4 regions of the Psychrobacillus sp. FSL K6-4615 genome follow, and region 1 is predicted to be linked to each of the others. Evidence: riboswitches for the same ligand, from Rfam matches in the RefSeq annotation. Region 1 holds a riboswitch; each other region holds the start of a gene.
What was found. Region 1 has a riboswitch for cobalamin ahead of MKX53_RS18310 (hypothetical protein). Riboswitches for the same ligand answer to the same signal wherever they lie in the genome.
Positions count from the first base shown of each region.

Region 1 (3,183 bases):
TGCATAGTGTCTTAAAGGTTCAAAATGACCATATCCATGCACGGAGTTACCAATAGTTTCTTTGTATAGAATTTTAGGCTCTCCAAAAGATACGTGGAAACCAAAACGCTCCAAAACAATTTGTTCGAGTACTTCTAGTTGAATAACGCCCATTACATGGACGTGTATTTCTTGAAAGTACTCATCCCAAAAAATACGTAAAGAAGGGTCTTCTGCATCTAATAATTTAAAGCAACGTAATACTTCCTTTACATGTACAGAAGCATCAAAGAGTACTTTAGATTTTAACGTTGGAATCATATCAAATTTAGTTTTCTGGGCGAATACACCGAGCCCATCCCCAATGGAGGCATTTGTTAAGCCAGTAACAGCTACTAGTTCACCTGCTATAGCCTGATCTGTAGTTTTAAATTTATTGCCGCTATATTGGCGGATTTGCGTTATTTTTTCAGTTTGTTCATTGTAAGTCACACTGTCGCGTACTTTCAATGTCCCATTCACTAACTTCAAATAGGTAACACGATTCCCACTTTCATCGTGTCTTATCTTATACACCTGTGCTGCAAATACATCGTCTGATTTATAGGAAGTAGTGGTTAACGAATCTAGTTTTTCTAGAAATTCGACAATACCTATATCTTTCAATGCTGAACCACTAGCACAAGGAAAGATTTTGTTTTCTTTCACCATTTGTTTAAGCGTTTGTGTCCATAAGTCTTTATCGAATCCACTGTCCATATAAGTTTCTAAGAGAACTTCATCTCGCTCTGCAAGAAATTCAATTAGCTCTTCGTCAAAAGATGTCGTTATATCACACACATTTTCTGATAAGGTGGAGCGAATTTCAGCAAGAACGCTTGTTGGATCCGTGCCTTCATAATCGGTTTTATTAATAAAGAAAAAGGTAGGGACATGGTGTTTTCGCAGTAATTGCCAAACAGTTTCCGTATGTCCTTCAATGCCGTCTACAGCACTAATAATAATGATGGCATAGTCCATCACTTGGATAGCACGTTCCATTTCTGGAGAAAAATCGACGTGTCCCGGAGTATCGATAATATAGTAGGTAGAATTGTTGTAGGTAAAGATTCCTTGATCGGCAAATATAGTAATTCCTCTATTTTTCTCTATAGTATGACTATCAAGAAACGAGTCTTGGTGGTCCACTCGTCCTCTATGTCTAATGGTATTTGTATGGTAAAGCAGTTGCTCTGAAAAAGTAGTTTTTCCAGCATCTACATGTGCAAGAATTCCAATAGTTTTGTGCATGTACTCACCTCTGAACTTAATTATAGCAAATTAGGGCGAAAACACCTGTATCAGTGCTATACTAGATAGACTAACAACGTAGAAAGAAGGTACAATTCATGCAATATTCGAAATCGAAAATGGAAGAACTAGTGAAATATAGCCCAGAGTTAAGCAAACGTTTAAAAGAGGTTATGAAGGAGCATGATTTAGAGAAAAGCTTTGCTTTAAAAGCTCTTTATCACTCTGAAGTAAAAGACGGCGGTAAATTTCAAAGAGACTATCAAGACCTATAAAAAAGTGAACCGATTCAAAATCGGTTCGCTTTTTTTTTATTTAATCTTCTTTCATTCCTGAAATCTCACCTTTAATTTGTTTATATGCTTTTTGTAAATTGAGTACATATTTAGTTTTGTCTTGTTCGTGTATTTCTGAGATAGTATCAATTTCTTTTCCAAAGGCTTCAAATATCAAATCCAGTGAAATGGATGAGCTTCCAATATTATTAGTCATTAATACATTTTTAAATCTATTTATATAATCTTCTTTCGTGCCGATAGTCATTTCAACATTCCTTTCTTCAACATAAAAAAGCATCCTCTTTTAAAAGAAGATGCTAGTTGGATATGATTGGTTGTTGTCGAGACGTTTGAAACGTAACAAAATACACACCGAAAAGAGTCAATATCTCCAGTGTTTTCATTGCGCTTTTTCGTACGACAGCAATTTCAAGCATTTGCTTGTTCATAGCTGCACTTAACACCCCCTATCCGCGTAGGTTTTTGGTGTGTACTTGAAATAGGCAGGTCTCCTGGCTCATGTTCATCGCTTTTCTATCCTTCCCATAATGACATACAGTGGATATAGTAGAATTGCTCCCATTTACAGTTGCGGGACAGCGTCGGTTTTTCACCGACTTCCCTTTTAAGTTCATTTACTTTTGTAAACGAACACCTAAGTCTACACATTATTCAATTGTTCTTTTACTATAACATAAAAAATTTAATATTCAGTTGATAGAAAGTTAAAACCGAGCTTTATTGTAAATCTATAAATCTATTTGCTTTTTATAGTTTATAATTAATGTAATATTCAAACAATTGTTAGTCTATAATAAAATAAATAGATTTTCTATAGGGGGGAAGAATTGTGGAAGAGCTTGTGAGCAAGGTACAAAAACTCGTAGAACAGTCAAAAGGCACTTGGGGAATCGTCTTAGAGGACTTAAATTCAGGGGAGAAATGGGAACATAATGAACAGGAGCTTTTTTATGCGGCAAGTGTCATTAAGGTACCAATCATGGCCTCAGTTTATAGAGCAGTGGACCGAGGAGACTTGTCTTTAATGGACTTAATCATCCTCAATGAAAAAGAGTATGTGGGAGGTTCTGGTGTATTGCAACATTTTACTCCAGGATTATCTCTTCCCCTTCAAGACATCATAATGCTGATGATTATTCAAAGTGATAATACGGCAACTAATCTACTAATCGACCTTGTAGGAGTTGACGATATCCAAAATTCTATGAAGGAAGCAGGAATGATATATAGTACTTTTTATAACAAGCTCATGTTGAGTAAGTCTAATCCCAAAGGTGCTAATCGGATAGCAGCAGTGGATATAGCTATACTTTTACATAAGATGGCTATGGGAGATTTAGTGAGTGGTAAAGCAAGCCGTCAAATGGTAGAAGTGATGAAGAAACAACAGGTACGTGATTGTTTACCTGAAAGGTTACCGTCTCCATACTCTAATTTTGATTATGGGATGACGCCATGGGAGTTAGCCAATAAGACTGGATGGATTCCTGGAACACGTCACGACGCTGGAATCTTTTACGTAGGGAACCGAAAGTTAATTGCAACGGTTTTATCAAAGGATGAAGATGATTTACTTTCGAAACGTATTCTTGCTCAAATTGGAGAAGAAATATAC
Region 1 is NZ_JBBOYQ010000001.1:3,612,656-3,615,838, reverse strand. Features, by position in the region: gene MKX53_RS18320 (translation factor GTPase family protein) at 1-1,269, opposite strand, end outside; gene MKX53_RS18315 (hypothetical protein) at 1,368-1,544, shown strand; gene MKX53_RS18310 (hypothetical protein) at 1,585-1,812, opposite strand; cobalamin riboswitch at 2,033-2,221, opposite strand; gene MKX53_RS18305 (serine hydrolase) at 2,398-3,183, shown strand, end outside.

Region 2 (3,183 bases), 3.0 Mb from region 1:
GCTACATGGTTCCGTTCGACGACATTTGGAGATGATAAGGATCGCGTGCTTATTAAAGGTGATGGTTCTTTCACTTATTTATTACCAGATATTGCGTACCATGAAGATAAGTTAGTTCGTGGGTTCGATCAACTGATTAATATTTGGGGAGCAGACCACCATGGTTACATTCCACGTATGAAAGCAGCCATTGAAGCACTTGGATATGAGCGTGAAAAACTAGAAGTATCGATTATTCAAATGGTTCAATTATATAAAGACGGCGAAAAAATGAAAATGAGTAAACGTACTGGTAAAGCTGTTACCATGCGTGAGCTTGTAGAAGAAGTAGGACTGGATGCAGTACGTTATTTCTTCGGTATGCGTTCAGGTGACTCACATATGGATTTCGATTTAGACTTAGCTGTTTCTCAATCCAATGAAAACCCAGTATTCTACGCTCAATATGCACACGCACGTATTTGTTCGATTTTACGATCAGCAGAAACGCAAGGAATGAAAGTATCGACTGATTCACTTGAGTTGTTGCAAAGTGAAAAAGAAGTAGACTTACTTAAAAAAATTGGTGACTTCCCACAAATAGTTGCAGATGCTGCAAAACTTCGTGCACCTCACCGTATTGCAATCTATATCCAAGAACTAGCAACGACTTTCCATAGCTTCTATAACGCAGACAAAGTATTAAATGCGGATAATCTTCCTCAAACAGAAGCTCGTCTGGCACTAGTAACTGCTGCGAGAGAAACAATTGCAAATGCCTTACGTTTACTAGGTGTATCTGCTCCAGAACAAATGTAAATAGCAAACCCTCGACTTCGGTCGAGGGTTTTTATAATTCTGCTTCGAATAAAGAGAGTAAATTTGGAGAAAATATCCTCATAGCCTCCAACAGCAAATAAACAGGGCACGACGGCAAGTAGTATTTCCAACTTGAGCGCCAGTAAAATTCAGCTGAGAGTGAGTAAACAACAATCGAACGTAAGTAACCACTTATTAAGAGAGAGATGAGCATCTTTACGAGAGTAATCGAAGCCTACACGAGAGTGAATCTGTCCTATACGAGATTGACCCGTCTATACGAGAGAGCCTATGATCGATGCGAGAGAGATTTCAAGCTTTACGAGAGCGACCCGTCTATACGAGAGCGAACTCCGTCTATACGAGAGCAACGCAGTCATGTAAGAGAGAGTCTCCCACTATCCACCAGTAAAAAGGTCAGACAACGCTTTCCTCAAAACGAAGTCGACAGGTATATAAAATAAGGTATAATGAAGGCAAAGCAATATGAATAATTTAATGCATAGAGGTGCTCTCGCAATGGATTGCTGGAGTTAAAAGGGAAGCTGGTTAAAGTCCAGCACGGTCCCGCCACTGTAAGTGATAGAACATATCGCGAGTCAGAAAACCTGCCTAAATGCTTTGCACCCGTTACCTACGAGGATAGGTTTGGTGTAAATCTGGCTCGTTGTGACTTCGTGCAGGTTTATACCTATTTATCTCTCATCATAGGATGGGAGATTTTTTATTGTCTAAATTAGGAGGAATGTAAAATGAAAAAAAGATGGTTAATCGCCGTAATGGCGGTGTTTTTATTAGTTGGATGCGCACAGGAAGAAACGAAAAATGTAGAAAGTACTGAGGCGGAGCAGGCGGCTAGTGAAAATATAGAATTCCCAATGACATTGACGGATGCCGTTGGAGAAGAAGTTACGTTAGAGGCAGCCCCGGAGAAAATCATCTCCATGATTCCTAGTAATACAGAGATTTTATTTGCACTTGGATTGAATGAGGAAATTATAGGGGTAAACGATTTTGAAAGCTATCCAGAAGAGGCACTAGAGAAAGAAAAAATCGGTGGCATGGAGTTCAATGTGGAAAAAATCCTTTCGTTAGATCCGGACATTGTGTTTGCACATGAATCGATTGTAGGAATGGCGGAAGCTGGACTGCAACAACTGCGTGATTCGAATGTTTTGGTGTATGTGGTGAGTGACGCTAAGGATTTTGATGAAACATATACAACTATTGAAGAAATGGGTCGAGCTACTGGGAAACTTAAAGAAGCCCAAAAAATTGTAGAAGACATGAAAGTAAAAGTAGAAGATATCCAACAAAAAGTACAAAAAGTAGAATCGAAGAAAACTGTATTTGTTGAAACTTCTGATGTTCCAGAAATTTATACAACAGGGAATGGAACGTTCATGCAAGAGATATTAAATATGTTGAATGCAACAAATATTATGGATGATCAAGAAGGTTGGGTAAAAATTGATCCCGAAGAAATTGTAAGTCGTAACCCAGATGTAATGCTTATCACATACGATTACGTAGAAGGTATTGTAGAACAAGTGAAACAACGTGATGGATTTGATACAGTTACTGCTATTCAAAATGATGCAGTAATACAAGTAAATGAAGACACGACGAGCAGACAAGGTCCACGTCTAGTGGAAGGATTAGAAGAAGTTGCGAAAGCAATCTATCCGGAGGCTTTTAGTGAGTAAATCAATGATCGGTTACATCATGTCCATTTCTGTGCTTTTGTTAGCAATTTGGCTTGGTGTATCGGTCGGTTCTGTGAAGGTGCCGATCCAAACGTTATGGGATACGGGGGCCGATGCGATAGCGACCAATATCGTTTGGAAGATTCGTATGCCGCGAGTGGTACTAGCTGGTTTAGTAGGTGCATCTTTGGCGATTGCTGGTGCTGCATTTCAAAGTTTGCTTAAAAACCCGCTTGCTGACCCCTATACATTAGGAGTGTCGTCCGGTGCCTCGGTCGGTGCTGTGGCTACGCTCTTTTTCGGGATTTCCATACCGTTTTTAGGGATATTTACATTACCTGTCTTTAGTATGGTTGGTGCGTTAGTGACAATGCTATTAGTTATTTCATTCGCCAAGCTAGTAGATCGTGGGATGAAAATGGAGACGATTATTTTAACAGGAATTATTTTTAGTTCCTTTTTGGGATCTGTAATTTCGTTAATGATTGCTTTAACTGGTGAAGAGTTGCGTCAAATTATTGGATGGTTGCTCGGCAGTGTGTCGATGCGAGGTTGGAGCTTTGTGCAGATGGCCTTACCTTTTGTTATTATCGGAACGTTGTTATTGTGGATAAACAGAAGAGAGCTTAATGCCATGCTGTTTGGGGAAGAACGTGCCAAGCATTTAGGAGTAGATGTG
Region 2 is NZ_JBBOYQ010000001.1:587,177-590,359, forward strand. Features, by position in the region: gene argS (arginine--tRNA ligase) at 1-798, shown strand, start outside; cobalamin riboswitch at 1,288-1,428, shown strand; gene MKX53_RS02890 (ABC transporter substrate-binding protein) at 1,551-2,504, shown strand; gene MKX53_RS02895 (FecCD family ABC transporter permease) at 2,509-3,183, shown strand, end outside.
Region 2: linked by a shared signal. The riboswitch ahead of MKX53_RS02890 (ABC transporter substrate-binding protein) and the one ahead of MKX53_RS18310 (hypothetical protein) in region 1 are both predicted to bind cobalamin.

Region 3 (3,183 bases), 3.4 Mb from region 1:
GAATATAGGATCTATGCTTGCAGTACTTCCAGCTATGATCGATGTTGAAGAGTTCGGAGCAACTGCCATTAAATATCCGTTCCGTATCCCACTTTCCCCTACAATATCCCGTAATTCATTCCAATCTTTACTATCGTATTGACGATTTTCAAAATAGACGCCGGTTTGCCAATCTGACCCTTCAAATAATGGATATGCCCCTTTTTCCTTCGCAAGCTCCGCAGAAGCTTTAATCGTTAAGTATGCAATTTTTTCGTATAGTGTATCCGCAAGCTCTACTGCTTCATCCGATTCCCAACGAATACTCTTTAGTGCAAGTAAATGATGCCATCCAAATGTCCCAAGCCCAATCCCTCTGTACCTAGAATTTGTACGTTCCGCCTGAGGAACTGGAATCATATTAAGATCAATCACATTGTCGAGCATCCGAACCTGAATTTTTATAAGCTTTTCTAATACATCTGCCGGAACTGCATTCCCTAAGTTTATAGACGACAGATTACATACGACAAAATCCCCTGGTTTACGACGAGTGACAATGATATCGTCTTCAATTTGAATCGACTCAAATGTAGTTGCACTTTGGTTTTGGAAAATTTCCGTACAAAGATTACTACTATAAATCATCCCTGCATGCTTGTTAGGGTTGCTGCGATTGACTTCATCGCGGTAAAACATAAACGGTACTCCTGTCTCTAGCTGAGAACGCATAATTCGCTTCATCAAGTCGATAGCGGGAACAGTTTCACGAGACAAGCGATGATCGCTAACGCATTCCTCGTACTTTTGGCGGAATGATCCATCGCCACGTTTTTCATCATAATAATCTTCTAGCGAGTAGCCTTTAAGCTGACGAACTTCATGCGGGTCAAATAAATGCCATTCCTCTCTAGCATCGACTTTTTCCATGAATAAATCGGGCAAACATACACCAGTAAAAATATCGTGCGCTCGTAGTCTTTCATCACCGTTATTTAAACGTAAATCTAAAAATGTAAATATATCTTTATGCCAAACATCTAAATACACAGCTACTGCCCCTTGGCGTTGCCCAAGCTGATCAACACTTACTGCTGTATTATTAAGTTGTTTAATCCAAGGAAGCACACCACTAGAAGCACCAACAAAACCTCTAATAGAAGATCCACGGCTACGCACTTTGCCCATATACACACCAATACCCCCACCGAATTTGGATAGGGTTGCAACGTCCGTATTGCTATCGTAGATTCCTTGAAGGCTATCGTCTACCGTATCGATAAAGCAGCTAGAGAGCTGTCCATGAGGCTTACCTGCATTAGATAGTGTTGGTGTTGCTACTGTCATATATAGGTTGCTCATCGCCCAATAGGATTCTTTTACTTTCTCTAAACGATTTTCTTGCTCATCCTTCATCAGTGTCATTGCAATAATAAGCCAACGTTCCTGAGGCAGTTCGACTATTGTTTTATCAAAGTCCTTCGCTACATATCGATCTAATAGTGTTTTTAGACCGATATAAGTAAATAAGTAGTCTCTTTCCTGTACGAGGATTTCAGATAGCTGCTCTAGTTCTTGTAGTGAGTATGCTTGTTTAAGACGTTTATCGTAAATACCTTTATCACTTAACAGTTGAACATTACTAGCAAACTTTGTGTACACTGCATCCACAGTTGTGTTTCTTCTCTCAGCTACTTGTTCATACACCTGCGCTAAATGAACTCTTGCTGCTACAAAGGTCCAGTACGTTTCTTGTTCATCTAGAAAACTTAATGCTTCTAGTGACATTGACTTCGACCAAGCAGCTATTGTACCTTCCGGGTGTTTTTGCATCCATCTTTCATGTGTTTTTATAAGAGGAGTAATTTTTTCCTCCCCAAATTCTTTTGTTAGATTATGTAGGACTTCTTGTTTCGTTGTGTTTGAGATGATTGTCATTTAAATTCCTCCTATTTTTTAACGAATACAGTTATGTGGCACTTCCCTCCAAACCACAAAACAAAAAAAGCGATGACACAGCCATCTTCGGCTGAGACATCGCTCAAGATTAAAAGTGTAGGATACAACAAGACATATCAATCATTCGAGATAGAGGCCTTCGCTCCCACCTCTCAACCCCCGAAGAAAGTGTTGCTTACCGATGAAAAGGCAGGTCTACTGGCTCGTGTTTCATCCTTCTGTTGTCCTTCCCACGATCACTCGCAGTGGCTATTCAACAGTCGTCCACACTTACAGTTGCGGGGACAGCTTCGGCATTTTACCGAATTCCCTTTTAAACCATAAAGGTACCTTTTCATCGTTAACATACTATATATTGTGTTTAGTTCATTTATATAATCTAACATATTGTGTTTAACTGAGCAACTCCTAATTCAAGCTGTCAATTTTCTAGGAGAACTAATACATCAAGTGATTCAGCTACTTTTAGCTAAAATCACTTGATATTATTTTTGCAAACATTACTTTCGACCATTCAATCCACCCTCACTCTTTAGGGTGAAGAAATACCAGGATTTTACCATCCTGCGCTTCATTCGAATAGAGTTCAGCTTCATCATCTGGAACTCCAATTTCCATAAGAGCATGTTTTAATCCTCCAGAACCAGAGTTGGCTCCTACTACTGCTCCGCCAATTGTTGTAATAATTGGACCTGCAGCCAACATAGCACCAAACCCTGGGATTAATATAGTGGATAAACCTGCTATCACCCCTGCTATTCCAATTGCTCCTCCAGTTACAGCTCCAACAATTGCTCCATCCTTTGTGGAGGGTTTTAATTCCTGTGTGATTTCAGATGTTTCATTTATATTTTTAGCAATAACTGAAATTTCTTCGGTTGTATAGCCCTTCGCTTTTAAATCTTCCACAACTTCAGCCGCTTGTTGTTCATTTTCGTATACGCCAACAATATGATTCTTCATTAAAAATTACCTCCTGATTGCTTTTCCTATGTATTCTTTACCCGTTCTTTAGTTCTTCTAGACACCTTCAAACTTCAATCTTTATATAATTTAAGTGAGCCTGTTCACAATCTTTCATTTCAACATAAATATCCAGTAGTAGGACAATCATTATCCAATATTCGTGCTTTTCTTATTTCACTAAGTAGTCCATATCAAATCCACTCAAAAAAAGCACTGCCAGAGGCAATGCTTTTTCCCTATTGTTTTGTCCCACTCACGAACTACTTAATAAAATTCGCC
Region 3 is NZ_JBBOYQ010000001.1:205,779-208,961, reverse strand. Features, by position in the region: gene MKX53_RS01070 (ribonucleoside-diphosphate reductase subunit alpha) at 1-1,917, opposite strand, end outside; cobalamin riboswitch at 2,110-2,287, opposite strand; gene MKX53_RS01065 (general stress protein) at 2,464-2,901, opposite strand.
Region 3: linked by a shared signal. The riboswitch ahead of MKX53_RS01070 (ribonucleoside-diphosphate reductase subunit alpha) and the one ahead of MKX53_RS18310 (hypothetical protein) in region 1 are both predicted to bind cobalamin.

Region 4 (3,183 bases), 250 kb from region 1:
ACAGAAGAAATAAAGAGATTCCGGGACGAACGAGGTTGGGGAGGAAATCACGATGCTCGTAGTCTTGCTATTTCAGTATCATTAGAAGCAAGTGAGTTATTAGAGCATTTTCAATGGGTTACTGCAGAGGATGCGATAAAAAAAGACAAGCAGGCAATTGCTGACGAAGCAGCAGATGTATTTATTTATCTTTTGCAATTTGCTGATGTGCTCGGAATTGATTTAATAGAGGCTGCACAGCAAAAAATGAAGAAAAATGCTTTGAAATATCCATTACCTGAAGTGGATTAACAAAGGCATATTAACAAATCCCTTCGATCAACACTGTACTTACAAGTGAAAAACGTTGACTCTTTATCGGTCAACGTTTTTTTGTTGAAACCATTGAAAAAATGACATTAATAATAGCGCAGTAATAGCCCCAGTTGTATCCAACAAGACATCTTGAAGAGAAGCTGTACGGCCACTTGTGAAAGATTGTCGAAATTCATCGGCAACAGCAAGAAGCATAGTGATCACAACTGTTGTAATTTTACGATACTTAAATGGAGGTAACGCAATATAAATGGCTAAAGCAATGATTCCAAAATAAACAAAATGGGTACCTTTTCTTATCAAAAATTCTACAAAAGCATAGTAGCCACGCTCTTCCACAGAAACGAGAATGCCCCAGTATGGAACTTGAAAAATACGAAGAAAAGATTCTAATGGTTTGCTAGGAAGCCATGCTTTTAAGACATCCTGCATAGATTGCTGTTCAGCTGGCTGCCCTGATGCCAAAAATACAATAACAAGTAATATTAAAAGCGGGATAAGTTTTTTCATATACTGACATTAGCACAAAACTGGTGAATTTACATGCGTGAAAATTATTGTGCATGCTAGGGAGATGGCTATGGTAAACTAATTGTAAGTGAATAATTTTCGTAGGGAAAAGGTGCTAACTTGTTAGCTTAATTTGGGAATTCGGTTAAAATCCGAAGCTGTTTCCGCAACTGTAAATGCTGATGAAATAAGAAAAATGCCACTGTTGACTAGTCAATGGGAAGGTTCTTAGAGTAAATTGATGCATAAGCCAGGAGACCAGCCTTTTCTTGAACGTATAGATACTCTTCGGAAGTTAAGGGATTGTACGGCACGTTTCTATTTTTCTGTTTTTTTATCGTTAAATAGGTATCACGCCGCCCTTATTTGGGTGGCGTTTTTTTTGTGCTGTTAACTAACAAAGTATTATATGCTTGAAAATTCACCAATAAAAGGAAAGGAGGAGAAGTAATGAAAAAAGATATTCGCTATATTTGCTATCCATTTATGCGTGAAACACCTTCTACTGTAGATTTTGAAATCCGTACAGATTCGTTGACTACTCGTATTGGACTAGCAGCTTCTTTAACAAAGGATATACCAAAGATTTACGAGGATCTGATGTATTTGGCACCAATGGCTTACCATTTAAACGGGTCTGTTCGAGGGAAGATAGCCATTACAGAAGGCGATTTACAAGTTCTAAGTGATATGTACGATTTCTATGTAGAGGAAGTAAAAGGTAGAGTAGATATATTTGTACTACCACAGGGTACGACTGCAGCTTGTGAATTACATGTTTGTAGAAGTGAAGCAAAAAAGTCAGTTAGAGCTCTTCATAAAGTTTCGTTAGAAAGAGAAATTCCTGAGATTTTGTTTGACTATGCACAGTTATTAGCAAATGTGTTGTTTGCGATGGCAGTTTATGTGAACAAACATCATGGAGTGGAAGAAATTCAATTTGTCAGTAAATCATATCCAATGAGAAAAAAGAAACAACTGGAGGAATAATACTATGAAGAAAAATTATTTATTTAATTGGTTGTCGGTGCTGCTATTTTCATTCTTGCTTGTAGGGTGTTCTGCGGAAGAGAAGACAACTGTGGAAAAACAAGAGGAAGTAGTAGATGAAGTAAAAGAATATACAGTAACTGATGATGTAGGAAATGAAATTACATTCGAAGAAGTACCCGAAACGATTGTTTCTCTTCAACCGAGCAATACGGAGATTCTTTTTGCTTTAGGTGTAGGCGATAAAATTGTAGGAGCAACAGATTATGATACATATCCTGCAGAAGCACTCGAAATAGAGCGAGTATCTGATTCAGTTGCATTTAATGCGGAAAGAATTACAGAACTGAACCCAGATGTAGTAATAGCGTATACAATTGGCCAAGAAGAAGCACTGCAACTTCTGGAAGATACCGGATTAAAAGTCTTTGTAATTGAGTCTGCAACTTCTTTTGAAGATGTATACGGAGATATCGAGCAGTTGGCTACCGTAATGGGTATTGAAGAAAAAGGACAAGAAGTTATTTCTTCTATTCAGGATACTATTCAAGGAGTTCAAGAAAGAGTTAAATCTGCTACCCCATTAAAAAAGGTATATTATGAAATTAGCCCATCTCCAGATATTTATACAACTGGTAATAAAACATTCCAACAAGAAATTTTAGCAGCAGCATCGGTCGACAATGTATTTAGCGATCAAGAAGGTTGGATCAGTGTGTCAGAGGAAGATGTTACGGTCAAAAACCCAGAAATTATTTTAACAACTGCAAATTATTTAGATGATGCACCTGGAGAGATTAAATCTCGTGCAGGGTGGGACAAAATACAAGCCGTACAAAACGATTCAGTCTTTTTAGTAGATGGTGACGTTATTTCTCGACCAGGTCCTCGTATTGGTGAAGCAGTGGAATTGATTGCTAAAACAGTGTATCCAGAATTATTTCAATAAACTTAAAGCCTCGTCCTAATTTAGGATGAGGCTTTTTGGGTTTTATATTGAAAAAAGTAAACTGCTACATGACTCACCAAGTAGTACTTGTGCTCTGCAGATCGTTCCTATTATTTAATCGGTATCCAAATTTCTGAATAGCAATTTTCGCTGGAAGGATCATCATCGGAATACACTTCTAGCTCCGGTGTCCCTGCGGGTTCATATGGATTAGAGGGGAACCACTCCGCATATATTTGTTTCCAGGTATTTTGCATAGCATCTGGCATCGGACCGTGCACCTCAAATACAACCCATTTAGAAGCAGGGATTGTAATAGCTGATAAGTTTTCCGGTACTTCACCTACATAATCTGTTGCAATCCAATAATCAATTAAGCTATTCTCTCGATAAGCTGCGTCTGCAACACAAACACCGAG
Region 4 is NZ_JBBOYQ010000001.1:3,364,387-3,367,569, reverse strand. Features, by position in the region: gene MKX53_RS16850 (nucleotide pyrophosphohydrolase) at 1-291, shown strand, start outside; gene MKX53_RS16845 (VanZ family protein) at 355-825, opposite strand; cobalamin riboswitch at 919-1,106, shown strand; gene MKX53_RS16840 (hypothetical protein) at 1,276-1,815, shown strand; gene MKX53_RS16835 (ABC transporter substrate-binding protein) at 1,820-2,764, shown strand; gene MKX53_RS16830 (AraC family transcriptional regulator) at 2,875-3,183, opposite strand, start outside.
Region 4: linked by a shared signal. The riboswitch ahead of MKX53_RS16840 (hypothetical protein) and the one ahead of MKX53_RS18310 (hypothetical protein) in region 1 are both predicted to bind cobalamin.